One region of the Paenibacillus sp. GL_099_B genome, then DNA from elsewhere that is predicted to be linked to it. Evidence: riboswitches for the same ligand, from Rfam matches in the RefSeq annotation. Region 1 holds a riboswitch; each other region holds the start of a gene.

Region 1 (3,127 bases):
TGGCCGGGGGTATTATCTGGCGGACAAAAACAACGTGTCGCCTTGGCACGGGCACTCGCAAGTCATCCACGCTTACTGCTGCTGGATGAACCGCTGGGTGCACTGGATGCATTAACCCAAATTGAGATGCAGCAATTAATCGAACGCTTGTGGGTAGAAGAAGGCCTGACCGTCATTCTGGTCACTCATGATGTCAGTGAGGCGGTTGCGCTGGCAGACAGGGTGCTGTTAATCGAAGATGGTCATATAACGATGGATACCCGAATTACGCTGGAGCGGCCACGCGTTCGGGATAGCGGGTTTGCTCATTTTGAAAACCTGATTCTGAATCGGTTGCTGACTCCTCAACAAGAGACAGCACAGCAGATTGCCCAGAAACAGATATCATTCTCGATCTAATTCCACTGGAAAGAAGGCATGATTATGCAATCCCTTTCACCCGTACCCTCTCCTCCTGTTAAAGACCTGTTAAATCAAATTCCGGCTTATACGCCTGCCAAATCCATGGAACAAATCCGGCGGGAGCTGGGACTGGAAAGTGTGGATCGACTTGCAGCGAACGAGAATCCGTTTGGTTCTTCTCCCCTGGCTGCGGATGCAGTCAGATCGCTGGGTTCCGATCTTTTGGCTCAATACCCCGACGGCTCCAGCCAATTGCTGCGTGACAAACTTGCGGAGCGACTGGGTGTGCGTACCTCCCAACTGGTATTTGGCAGTGGATCATTCGAACTCCTAACCCTTACCGCCCAAGCCTATCTTAATCCCGGCGAGGAATCACTCATTCCGGTGCCCTCCTTTAACTGGTATAAGGGCGCTACGCTGCTGGCAGGCGGGGTCATTCATGAAGTGCCTTTGGTCAACCATTCACTGGACCTGGAGCAATTCCGGCAACGGATCAATGCTTCTACCCGAATCATCTGGCTGTGCAATCCGAATAATCCGACCGGAACCATTTTCACGGCAGATGCCTTACTTGGTTTACTCGAACATGTTCCCTCCCATGTTGTGGTTGTCCTGGACGAAGCGTATTATGAATTTGCGGAAAGTGAAGATTACCCTGATACGGTTAAGCTGCTGGAGCAGTACAATAATCTGATTATTTTGCGGACCTTCTCCAAAATATATGGACTTGCCGGCCTGCGAATTGGATATGGCATCGGGAATGAAAGCATCATTGAAGGCATTAACCGGGTCAAGCTGCCCATCAGTCTGACAGCCACTTCCCAAACCGCTGCTTCGGCCAGCCTGGATGATCATGAATTTGTCTCTCATTGCCTGCACTACAATCGTCAGGGACGGGAAACTTTAATTCAGTCCTTTGATCAGTGGAAATTACCCTACATCCCTTCCGAAACGAATTTCATCATGGTTGATCTGTTACAGGATAGTGGCCCGATTACCAAAGAATTGTTGAACAGAGGCATCTCTGTCCGCGGCGGTGCCGAATTCGGTATGCCTACCTGGCTTCGGATTACGATTGGTACACCTGCGCAGATTGTCCGTCTGATCGGTGAGCTTGATTCACTGTTACATTCAAACGATTAGAATAGGTTACTTTCTCAAGTCACATTACGCACACTTCTTTTAAGCCGCCCTCTTTACATTCCACTTGCATGTGATATATGCTGAACACACAACTGCATATCTTAAACATTGCACTAGGGGAGCCTTGCGGCTGAGACGAATCGAACGATTCGGACCCTTTGAACCTGATCTGGATCATACCAGCGGAGGGAAGTGGAGCGGCCTCTCAGTAAGCGGATTTTTTCATGTTGATGATGAAATTTAATGTGAATTGAACTTACAGACCCACTCATTTCTCCGGAAATGGGTGGGTCTTTTTCGCGTTCTGCGAGCAGATCAGAAGGTGTAATTAAAGATCCCGCGGTTTGAAGTTGAATTATGAATAACAAGGGGGGACGGAACGAGATGGATAACGATATAACCATTCACAACATGAGCTACGCTTTCCCGGGAAAAAGGGATTCCCCCGTGCTCTCCAATGTGTCGATGCGTGTAGCCAAAGGCGAATTTGTCTCGCTCATCGGTTCCAGCGGCTCCGGTAAAAGTACCCTTTTCAAGCTGCTGGCAGGCTTGCTTGAGCCAACACACGGAACCATTGAAATTCCTTGGGTTCAAGAAGGAAAGCGACTGGGGCAGGTGGCCTACATGCCACAAAAGGACCTCCTGTTACCCTGGAGAACCGTCATGGAAAATTGCATGCTCCCCTCTGAACTTGCTGCAGGTCGGCAGGATAAGGTAAGGATTCGAGCAGATATCCTGGCTGGCCTCGACAGATTTGGCTTATCCGGCCACGCGCATGCTTACCCGGACGAGCTGTCAGGTGGCATGCGCCAGCGTGTCGCGCTGCTTCGTACTTTGCTGACAGGTGGCCAACTCATGCTGCTGGATGAACCATTCGGCGCACTCGATGCCCTGACCAAACGGGAGATGCATCGCTGGCTGCTGGAGCTATGGGAAGGCCTTGGCAAAACCGTGTTGTTCATCACACATGACATTGAAGAAGCCCTGCTGCTCAGTGATCGGATTATCCTGTTAACTCCGGGGGGCCAAGGTCAACAGCTGCAGGATCTGACGGTACCTTTGCCACGTCCAAGACATTCGGACATGATCTACGAACCGGCTCTCGTCCAGATGAGACGACTACTGGAGGAACAATTGCATGCGAGACGGTAACTTGAGAGACAGCATGAAGGATAGCGTAAGAGGTTGGCTTGCCCGTTATGGTCTGTTTCTTTTGCTCATGATCTTGCTGCTTGTCATCTGGGAGTGGATTGTGCGTATGGGATGGGTGCCTTCCTTCATCATTCCAGCCCCGACGGCGATTGCCAGTTCGCTGTATGAATATCGCCGCCTCCTGTTGGCTACACATCTGCCCGCTACCTTGATGGAGGTTATCGTTGGTTTTGGCTTGTCCATTGGTGCCGGAATTGTATTTGCAACTGGTATGCATATGAATCGGTCGATTGAAAAAGCGTTATATCCCTTCATCGTGATCAGTCAGACGATCCCACTGATTGCCCTGTCCCCCGTCTTCATCCTTTGGTTTGGCTACACCTTGTGGAGTAAAGTCGCGGTGGTATTCTTGATCGCATTTTTCCCAATT
Region 2 (3,127 bases), 3.3 Mb from region 1:
CTGATCGATGTGAAAGTGGAAGAGATGGCGAATGGACTTGGCTTGTCCGCCATCGGTCTAGATCGTGATGTGGCCGCGCTTAGTGGTGGTCAGCGTACGAAGGTATTGCTTGCGAAGCTTTTACTGGAGAAACCCACAGCACTTCTGCTGGATGAGCCGACGAACTATCTCGATGTGGAACACATTGAATGGCTGACCCGTTACCTGAAGGATTACCCGTATGCGTTTATTCTGATTTCGCATGATACAGAGTTTATGAATGAGGTCGTAAACGTTATTTATCATCTGGAATTTGCCAAGTTGACGCGTTATGCAGCGAACTATAACAAATTCCTTGAAATGGCCGACATGAATAAGGCGCAACATATTGATGCTTATGAGAAACAGCAGGAGTTTATCAAGAAGCAGGAAGATTTCATTCAGCGGAACAAAGCCCGCGCTTCTACTTCAGGTCGTGCCAAGAGCCGTGAGAAGCAGCTCGGCAAGATTGAACGGATTGATCGTCCAGACGAAGCGGCCAAACCCACATTCAAATTCAAGGATGCCCGGGCGAGTAGTAAAACCGTCTTTGAGGGTATTGATTTTGAAATTGGATATTCATATGCATTATTGCCCAAAATGACGATGACGATTGAGCGTGGCGAGAAAATTGCCATTGTTGGCTGTAACGGTGTAGGTAAATCCACACTGCTCAAGACTATCTTGGGGAAAATTCCACCAATCAGCGGTAAGACTTTCTTGGGTGATTATCTGGAAACAGCTTATTTCGAACAGGAAGTACGTGCAGGTAATATTACCCCGATCGAAGATGTGTGGAACGAATTTTCTCATCTGACACAGAATGAAGTCCGGGGGCATCTCGCACGTTGTGGATTGAAAAATGAGCATATCACCCGTCCGCTTAACGCGCTTAGTGGTGGTGAACAAGCCAAGGTTCGTTTATGTAAGCTTCTGATGCGTGAAAGTAACTGGATTTTGTTCGATGAGCCTACAAACCATTTGGATGTGACGGCCAAAGCAGAGCTAAAACGTGCCTTGCAAGAATTCAAGGGTACCGTGCTGCTCGTATCCCATGAACCTGAATTTTATGAAGGTTGGGTTACCAAAACGTGGGATGTTGAAGCTTGGTCCGATAAACAATAGTTTCTTCGAACCATTCTTTGCACCAGAACAGCAACCTCGATAACTACATGACTTCAGCAATGGATGAACAACGTAATTCATGGAAATGTACGGTGACAAAAAAAGGTGTCTATGGTAACATAGGCTACAGCTTCATATGAACACTAGGGGGGCCGCACGAGGCGGCTGAGATGGAAGAATGCGATTCCGGACCCTTTGTACCTGATCTGGATCATACCAGCGTAGGGAAGTGGCGCGTTTCAGCTAATGACAAAGAGCGTTATCGTTGACTTTGCGATATTGCCTGCAAGATGAATCATGCGGTTTCTGTGTATACAGCGTTGCGACTATGGATGGATTCTAATAGTTGTTATGCGTTATGTATAGAGTAATTGCATGCGACAGTCATTCAGTTGATCCATGAATTTTAAATTCGTGGCCACTCCCCTACGGGAGTGGCTTTTTTTGTTGTTTATATCAGCTTAAATCATGCAAGAGGAGGGTGAAAAGGACGGCAAACTTCCACGAACATGTAACAACAACACGATCATTCGAACTGCATGTGATTTCACCAGGTACAGGAGACTTGGACTCTTTTCTGAATATTGCTAAGGATATATGGCGGTGGGTCGATTATATCCACATTCGGGAAAAAAAGCTGACCCTTGAGCAACAGATGTATTGGGCGCAAAGTCTGAAAACACAAGGTGTTCCATCTAACCGAATCATTATGAATGGCTCAGATCAGCTGGATCAACATGCGTCGCTTGGTGGTGTGCATTGGGGTCAAGCAGTTATTCGCAGCTACGATAAGGATGAATTGAAGAGAGTCGATCGGCTGCGCGTAGGCATATCGGTTCATTCTCTGGAAGAAGCAAAAATTGCAGAAGAACGTGGAGCGGATTATCTCTTTTATGGGCATGTCTATGCTTCAAATAGTAAACCGAATAGCGAACCGAGAGGGCTAAGTGCATTGGCCGAGGTATGCTCCAATGTTTCAATTCCGGTGATCGCGATTGGCGGGATTAGACCTGAGAATATTGCTACCATTCGAACTGCTGGTGCCAGAGGAGCCGCTGTGATTTCAACGATTTGGACGAACGATAAGCCGGAACTGGCTGCAGCTTCATTGCGACAGGCGCTCACGGATTCAGAGAAGTACGCCGAACCAAGGAGATGAGATCATGAGAGAGGAAGCAAGAAGTCGAAGCAGGAATCGTTCAGGTTATCATCCAGGAATAGTTTCGGGAAGTAAAGTTGGAGCGGAAATTCGAGGCAAGCTTCATGCAGAAACCATTATTGTAGGCGGAGGAGTTATCGGTTGTGCCATCGCATGTGAACTCGCTACCCGAGGCCATGACGTTCTTCTGGTTGAGCGTGCGCGGATCGCTGGGGGAACTTCCTGTGCAGCAGCCGGGATGCTTGCTGCTGACAGTGAAGAATTCACTCATGCTGTGATGGCGAAACTTGCACGGCAGAGCAGAGCTTTACTTCATGAGCAGAAGGAACGAATCAGTTCGCTTAGCGGAGTGGAAATGGGGCTGCAACAGCATGGCTTTATTACTCCTTTTCGTTCATATAGTGAGGTCAGCAGTTACAAGAATAATCGATCGTCTACCTTATCTACAGACCATATTTGGTGGGATCGTGTCGCTGTCCAGCAGGAAGCATCATGGTTAAACAGGGATACGTATGGAGCATATTACAGACCTTCCGAGAGCGAGGTTCTTCCTGTCAATCTAACGCAGGCTTATGTCAGATCGGCTCAAGCCATGGGTGCGAGGGTGATGGAAGGCGTACAGGATGTCCGTTTGCATACGGATGTGAATGGAGTGCAAGGGATCGAGACTTCAATAGGAACGATGACATCGAGAAATGTCATTATTGCTACAGGGTTACATGGTGAAGAATTGATGAGGCATGTGGGTCTGAAATCGCCTGTTTTGCCTGTGAAGGGGGAGATTGTAGCGGTGCAGTTCTCACCCCACCATGCCGGTTATAGACC
Region 3 (3,127 bases), 250 kb from region 1:
CCAACCCTGCATCGTTCGACTGCCGTCTGCTGCCGGGAACGTGATGTCTTGATACTTCATGTTCTTCGCCTGCATGGGATTGGAGAATACAGGCGCTACAGTTGGATTGGATAATACCCAAGCAATATAACCGTGTAGTGCAATGAAACAAAAGAGCAGAAAAAATATAACGGAGAGCAACAACGCCACGACAATATGTTTGAACCGGATCAGCCTCGGTGATAACGAAGAAGGCAGATCTGACACTTTCGTTTGCAGCGGGGCTTCGCTCTGGGATGTCGGATACATGATTGCCCCTCCTTTAAAAATCAAATGAAGATAACAACGAGACGAACAGAGCGGATAAATGATTTTTCTGACTACTTATGAAGCGAAATCTTAATTTAATATATCTTTATCGTATGTTCCAATATAGTCAAAGTCAATTGATTGAGGCCATTTGTTACGCAATTGTTATATAGTTTTGAAGATATATGGGTAACATTTCCTTAGGGTGCAAAATGCAGGGGATTCTAATTTATAAAAAGAAAATATTTACAAATATCCCTATTCCAAATGGCGCTTTTTGGTTTACAGATGAGACCGTTTCTCATATAATTTATGTAACCAAGTTTCATGTGATGAAACATGAGGAGGGCAACTTGCCATGGAAGACCGAAAGTTAACCGTCCGGGCTGTAGAACGGGCGCTGGATATATTATTGTGTTTTACAACCCGCAGTGATCTGGGACTCACGGAAATTGCCAGCCAGATCGGTCTGCACAAAAGTACAGTCCATCGTCTGATGGCTACTTTGGAGGACAAGGGGTTCGTGATCCGGGATGCAGCCACCGAGAAGTACCGGCTTGGCATACGCATCTGGGAACTGTCTGCCCATATGTCTCGCAGCGATGATCCGGCCATTTTGCTCCTTCCTGCGATGGAGCGGCTGAGAGATCGACTGGGCGAAACCGTGAGTTTATATCTGCGTGACGGCAGTGAGCGGATTCGAATTCAAGCTGTGCAGAGTGATCAGGCGATTCGTCGTGTAGCTCCGGTGGGCGTCAGACTTCCGCTATCCGTGGGAGCGTCTAGCAAAGTGCTGATGGCTTTTGCCACCGAAGAGGACCGCGAAGATCTGATGAATGGACCGGAATGGCCGGTATTTATCGATCCCAAAGTATATTTGGCACAGATGAAAGACATTCTGGAATATGGCTACGCAACAAGTTATGAGGAACGTGAACCAGGAGCCGCCGCAGTATCTGTTCCCATCATGGATCGGAAAGGCAACATCGCAGCTGCCCTGTCGGTATCCGGGCCTGTTAGTCGCCTATCGCAGGAGACGTTGCATGAATACGCACCTGTGCTGAAGGAAGCTGCTACGCAGATGGGACTTATGTTATCCTGATCTTATTTTCTGGAATTTAAAGGTTGTTTTTATGATTCGGTTGCGCTACTCTGTAATGGACGGCCCAATGGGGTCAGCTTAATTGAATATGAATCTGCGGCCTAGATGCTGCAACTTGTTAACGTTACTGGGGGAGTCCGAATTGTCCGGACTGAGACGGAATCGCATGAGATTCTGGACCCTTTGCACCTGATCTGGATCATACCAGCGTAGGGAAGTAATCGGCGATACGACCACGAACACCATATGATGTGACTTATGGATGGACTCCGTTATGGAGCCTGAATAAGGTTCGTTATTGGTGATGGACATAAGCCGGTTCCCTTGGGAACCGGCTTTTTTTATACAGTAAACAGGCGAAAGCCGGTGTCGGAGCTGCTTTTGGATAAAGAGCTGGGAGCTATTGGCGAGCATTGGGGTGGATATCTTTTGCCTCGAATGTCTGTATTACTTGAAGTGTATGTCCCTGTTTTCTGTCGTAGGGTCGCTCTTTCTTTTTCTATGTTGTGTATGATTTGGACTCGTGCGCAAGCATTTCAATCCAGGCAATCACCAATGAGGAGGAGACAAGAGCGATGAGCACAGGAAACCGAACGATGGGACAGGACAAGCAGGATCAGCAGTTGGCAGAGGAAAAAGGTACGACAGGACGGGTTCAGCCCTTCCCGGGCAGCCGCAAAGTATACATTCATGGCTCACGACCGGATATTGCTGTACCGGAGCGTGAAATTGCCCTTCATGACACCAATACTCCTCAAGGAGTGGAGCATAACGAACCGCTGCGTGTCTACGATACGAGCGGGCCCATGACTGATCCCGGATTTCATGCCGATATCCGGGCAGGTCTGCCAGCGCTGCGTACCCGCTGGATTACGGAGCGTGAAGATGTTGAAGCCTACCAGGGTCGAACGGTAAAACCAGAGGATAACGGATTAAAACCTGGAGGAAAGCGAGCTGGAGCCGAGGAGTATCCGGGCTTGCGCGGTAAACCATTACGAGGACAGGCAGGGCGCAGCGTGACCCAGATGCATTATGCACGGCAGGGGATGATCACGCCGGAGATGGAGTTCGCCGCCATTCGTGAGGGTGTGGAACCGGAGTTTGTGCGGCAGGAGCTGGCGAGTGGCAGGGCCATCCTGCCGTCAAACATCAATCACCCGGAGAGTGAGCCGATGCTGATCGGACGTCATTTTCATGTGAAGATCAATGCTAACATCGGAAACTCGGCGGTATCTTCCTCCATCGAGGAAGAGGTGGAGAAGATGACTTGGGCGGTACGCTGGGGATCGGATACGGTGATGGATCTTTCTACAGGCAAGGACATTCATACGACCCGCGAATGGATCATCCGCAATTCACCTGTACCGATTGGAACAGTACCGCTCTATCAGGCGCTGGAGAAGGTCAATGGGGAAGCCGAAGCACTGACCTGGGAGTTGTATCGTGACACGCTCATAGAGCAGGCAGAGCAGGGTGTGGACTACTTTACGATCCATGCAGGCGTGCTGCTGCGTTATATTCCGCTGACAGCCAAACGTATGACGGGCATTGTGTCACGGGGCGGGTCCATCATGGCAGCATGGTGCCTTGCGCATCATCATGAGAATTTTTTGTATACCCATTTTGAAGAAATCTGCGAGATTATGAAAAGGTATGACGTGGCATTTTCTCTCGGAGATGGACTGCGCCCAGGAAGCATCTACGATGCCAATGATGAAGCCCAGATGGCGGAACTGG
Region 4 (3,127 bases), 510 kb from region 1:
CAGATTTCAAAAATGGAATCAAATGCAGCACCATCGCAATCAGTAATCCCACGAGCGTACCTGCTGCAAACCCTATCAATGTCAGCTGGATTGTTGCCCATGCATGCATGCCAAGTCGCTCGGCCTGGGACGCTGCTTCATGGGCGATGTCCGAAGGCGCAGGCAGCATCCATTTCTCAATATGGAACAGGGAGACGGCTCCCTGCCATATCGCTATAAAGAGAATAACCGCCACAAAGGGCGGCCATACGCTTTTCCAATAGGCATGCATTAGCGATATTTCTCCGTTAGGGTGTCCATGCTGAAGCCGCTTGGGCTATGGGCGATCTTGATCTGTGAGATGATGCTCGGACTGCCGGCTTCCACGAGAACTTCGTGCATTTTGCGGACAACCTCCAGCAGTTCCTCCAGTTCTCCCTCCATCGTGGTATCCAGAGGATTAACCTGATATTTCAAGCCGGACTGCTGAATAACTTCAATCGCACGATCAACATAAGGATAGGAATTTTCGCCATTTGGCGTTTTGGGAATGACTTGAATGCTAAGTAGTGTGCTTGCCATGAAAGATCACTTTTCCTTTCGAGTTAAATTGCATGATTTAAACCAGCTTTACACTTTACCACTTCGATTGCAGTACCCTCTTCCGATCACTGTTATCCCCGGATTTCTTTAACGAATTTTAACGGAGGAAATCCGGGGATAAAGGTGAGCGCTTCGCTTCTTCAGATGGGTTCTGCACTCTTCGTTCTGGTGTAAAAAAAAGTTAAACTCAAACAATTTTTATTGGGGTAGAAATTCGTTTGTATATGCTTTGGATACATCTACCTGCTCATCGAGCAGCTTTTTGCTAAACATCCAATCCGTGTAGTTCTGCCATACTTCCTGCTTTTGCTCACCCCAGCGCGGTGCGTCATCCTGATATTTTGGACTCAGCCACTTTTGGCTTGCGAGTACAAGATCCTTATCCAGATCCGGTACGGCCTTGATCAGAATGTTGGCAGCGTCTTCGGGATGTTCAATCGCGTATTGATATCCTTCGGAAGTCGCTTTCAAGAACGCTTTAACCAGCTCGGGATCGTTCTGAATCGTCTTTTCATTGGTAACAAGTACAGGTGTGTAGTAGTCCAATGCTTCGGAATAATCCTTCACATATAGCATGTCGATCGGTTCGCCGCGCAGTTCGGCTTCAATGCCCGTCCATGCGTAGAAAATCCAGGCAAAGTCGATATCGCGTTTCACAGCGGTGAAGAAGTCTGCATCGCCCATGCTAATATTTTTTACTTTGGATACATCGGCGCCTTCGCCTTCCATAATGGACTGCATCACAGCTTCTTCTACCGGGGAGCCCCAGCCACCATAGGTTTTGCCTTCAAAATCTTTGGGAGATTTGATGTTCCGATCCGCCGGAGCGGCAAATCCGGACGTGTTATGCTGAATGACTGCAGCGATGGACACGAGCGGTACGCCCTGTGTGCGGGCCTGGGTTACACTCTCCTGATAACTTACGCCAAAAGGCACTTCGTTCGAAGCTACCATCGTATCCGCGCCTCCGGCACCTGGCTGTACAATCTCGACATTTAAGCCTTCGGCTTTGTAAAAACCTTGATCTACGGCCGCATACAGGCCGGTATGATTCGTATTTGGTGTCCAGTCCAGCACCACTTTAATGTCTTTGAGGGCTGCGTTGTCACCTTCATTGCTGTTTTCGGTGTTGCTGCTGCCATTTTCTCCTGAAGGTGCAGCTTCTTTGCCGCCACATGCGGCCACAGCCACTAGTAGTACGCACAAGAGCATTAGGCCCATCATTTTACGCCATCTCATCTTCATTTCTCTCCTTCATGTTGTCCGGCCAGTGGCGCGGGGTACTCCTTGGCTTCATATCCAAGCTTCTTGCATAAATCAGCAGATTTATACTAGCTATGATCCGGATGACGTCACTTTTTTTAGCTCTCTGGCTATATAAAAGAACATTAAAAAAGCGCCCCGTTAATCCGGGACGCGTGCAGGCGTTAGAGATGTGGCACTCAGCAAAGAGGCTGGGCCAATTCGATATACTCCGATTCCTACGCTGGCATGATCCAGATCAGGTCTAAGGGTCAGTATCTTGGTGGGATACACTCTCAGCCGGCCTATTCCGACTCCCCTGGGAAACTATGAAGTTACGGGCATTACTAGGTGTAATTATAGGCCAGAGGCCCATGCATGTCCAGTCAGGAACTGGATAGGGGGACGTATGAATGAATCAAAGAGGCCATTATACATGTGTATAACGACCTCTCTAGATGTGTGATTTTCAATAATTATCGTGGCGAATCATATAAGGAAATCTGACTGAGTGCAAAAGCATCGGATTTCGGGTCATATCCTACCTGTTTCTGAGTCGCTTCGAGATTCAATCGTTTAAACCGATTATTCGAGATCCCATGCAGTATGGTGAAGGGCTCCAGATCTGTAGCTGTAATTGCTTTGAACATCAAATCACACAAGTCAGCCGGACTAATATACGCGCTCATATCCCTTGCCTCCAGTGCGGGTCCATCTGGTTGAAAATCATCATATGCACCTATACGTACTGCTACACTTTGTAAACCTTCGGTATACGCAAAATAGGAAGCGAGCGATTCACCAAAACATTTGCTAACTCCGTACAAATTCCGTGGGCGTGTCGGCATGTCCGGATAGACTTGAGCATCAATGGGATACCCCTCGATCGTCTGTGCACTGCTTGCCAGAATGACTCTTCGTACACCTTGGTCCTTTGCTGCACGGAATACATTAAATGTACCCTTAATATTGATGTCCAACAACGATTCATAGAATCCGGCATGCGGGGAAGGATCTCCCGCCAGATGTACAACCACATCCATGCCTTCGCAAGCGTGCTGACAGGCTTCAGGATCTGTCACATCCAGTGTCATAATCTCATGGCTTGTCCCTTGATACGTATGCAGTCTGTCGATATTCAAATCCGTAAGTCGCAGGTGAAATGCTTCTGACAAGTGTTGGGACAAGTCACGTCCAATTTTTCCGGCTGCGCCGGTAATTAAAATGTTCATAAATCAGCTCCAATTCTTAGCGCTGGAAGAACTCAATCCATTCCTTTTCAGGTCCATAGATGAAGAAATAA

The links. A riboswitch is a leader RNA that binds a small molecule or an ion and turns the genes downstream of it on or off. The one in region 1 is predicted to bind thiamine pyrophosphate.
Region 2: it holds a riboswitch for thiamine pyrophosphate, as region 1 does, so the genes downstream of both, AC3ITG_RS19480 (thiamine phosphate synthase) here and AC3ITG_RS04525 (ABC transporter ATP-binding protein) in region 1, are expected to answer to the same signal.
Region 3: it holds a riboswitch for thiamine pyrophosphate, as region 1 does, so the genes downstream of both, thiC (phosphomethylpyrimidine synthase ThiC) here and AC3ITG_RS04525 (ABC transporter ATP-binding protein) in region 1, are expected to answer to the same signal.
Region 4: it holds a riboswitch for thiamine pyrophosphate, as region 1 does, so the genes downstream of both, AC3ITG_RS02220 (ABC transporter substrate-binding protein) here and AC3ITG_RS04525 (ABC transporter ATP-binding protein) in region 1, are expected to answer to the same signal.

What each region holds. Positions count from the first base shown of each region.
Region 1 is NZ_CM174430.1:967,574-970,700, reverse strand. It holds gene AC3ITG_RS04535 (ATP-binding cassette domain-containing protein) at 1-399, shown strand, start outside; gene hisC (histidinol-phosphate transaminase) at 424-1,545, shown strand; TPP riboswitch at 1,651-1,753, shown strand; gene AC3ITG_RS04525 (ABC transporter ATP-binding protein) at 1,930-2,697, shown strand; gene AC3ITG_RS04520 (ABC transporter permease) at 2,684-3,127, shown strand, end outside.
Region 2 is NZ_CM174430.1:4,311,032-4,314,158, reverse strand. It holds gene AC3ITG_RS19485 (ABC-F family ATP-binding cassette domain-containing protein) at 1-1,143, shown strand, start outside; TPP riboswitch at 1,279-1,388, shown strand; gene AC3ITG_RS19480 (thiamine phosphate synthase) at 1,625-2,302, shown strand; gene thiO (glycine oxidase ThiO) at 2,307-3,127, shown strand, end outside.
Region 3 is NZ_CM174430.1:718,005-721,131, forward strand. It holds gene AC3ITG_RS03425 (alpha/beta hydrolase) at 1-288, opposite strand, end outside; gene AC3ITG_RS03430 (IclR family transcriptional regulator) at 647-1,390, shown strand; TPP riboswitch at 1,510-1,623, shown strand; gene thiC (phosphomethylpyrimidine synthase ThiC) at 1,987-3,127, shown strand, end outside.
Region 4 is NZ_CM174430.1:454,804-457,930, forward strand. It holds gene AC3ITG_RS02210 (ABC transporter permease) at 1-271, opposite strand, end outside; gene AC3ITG_RS02215 (thiamine-binding protein) at 271-561, opposite strand; gene AC3ITG_RS02220 (ABC transporter substrate-binding protein) at 781-1,821, opposite strand; TPP riboswitch at 2,043-2,155, opposite strand; gene AC3ITG_RS02225 (NAD-dependent epimerase/dehydratase family protein) at 2,301-3,056, opposite strand; gene AC3ITG_RS02230 (VOC family protein) at 3,073-3,127, opposite strand, start outside.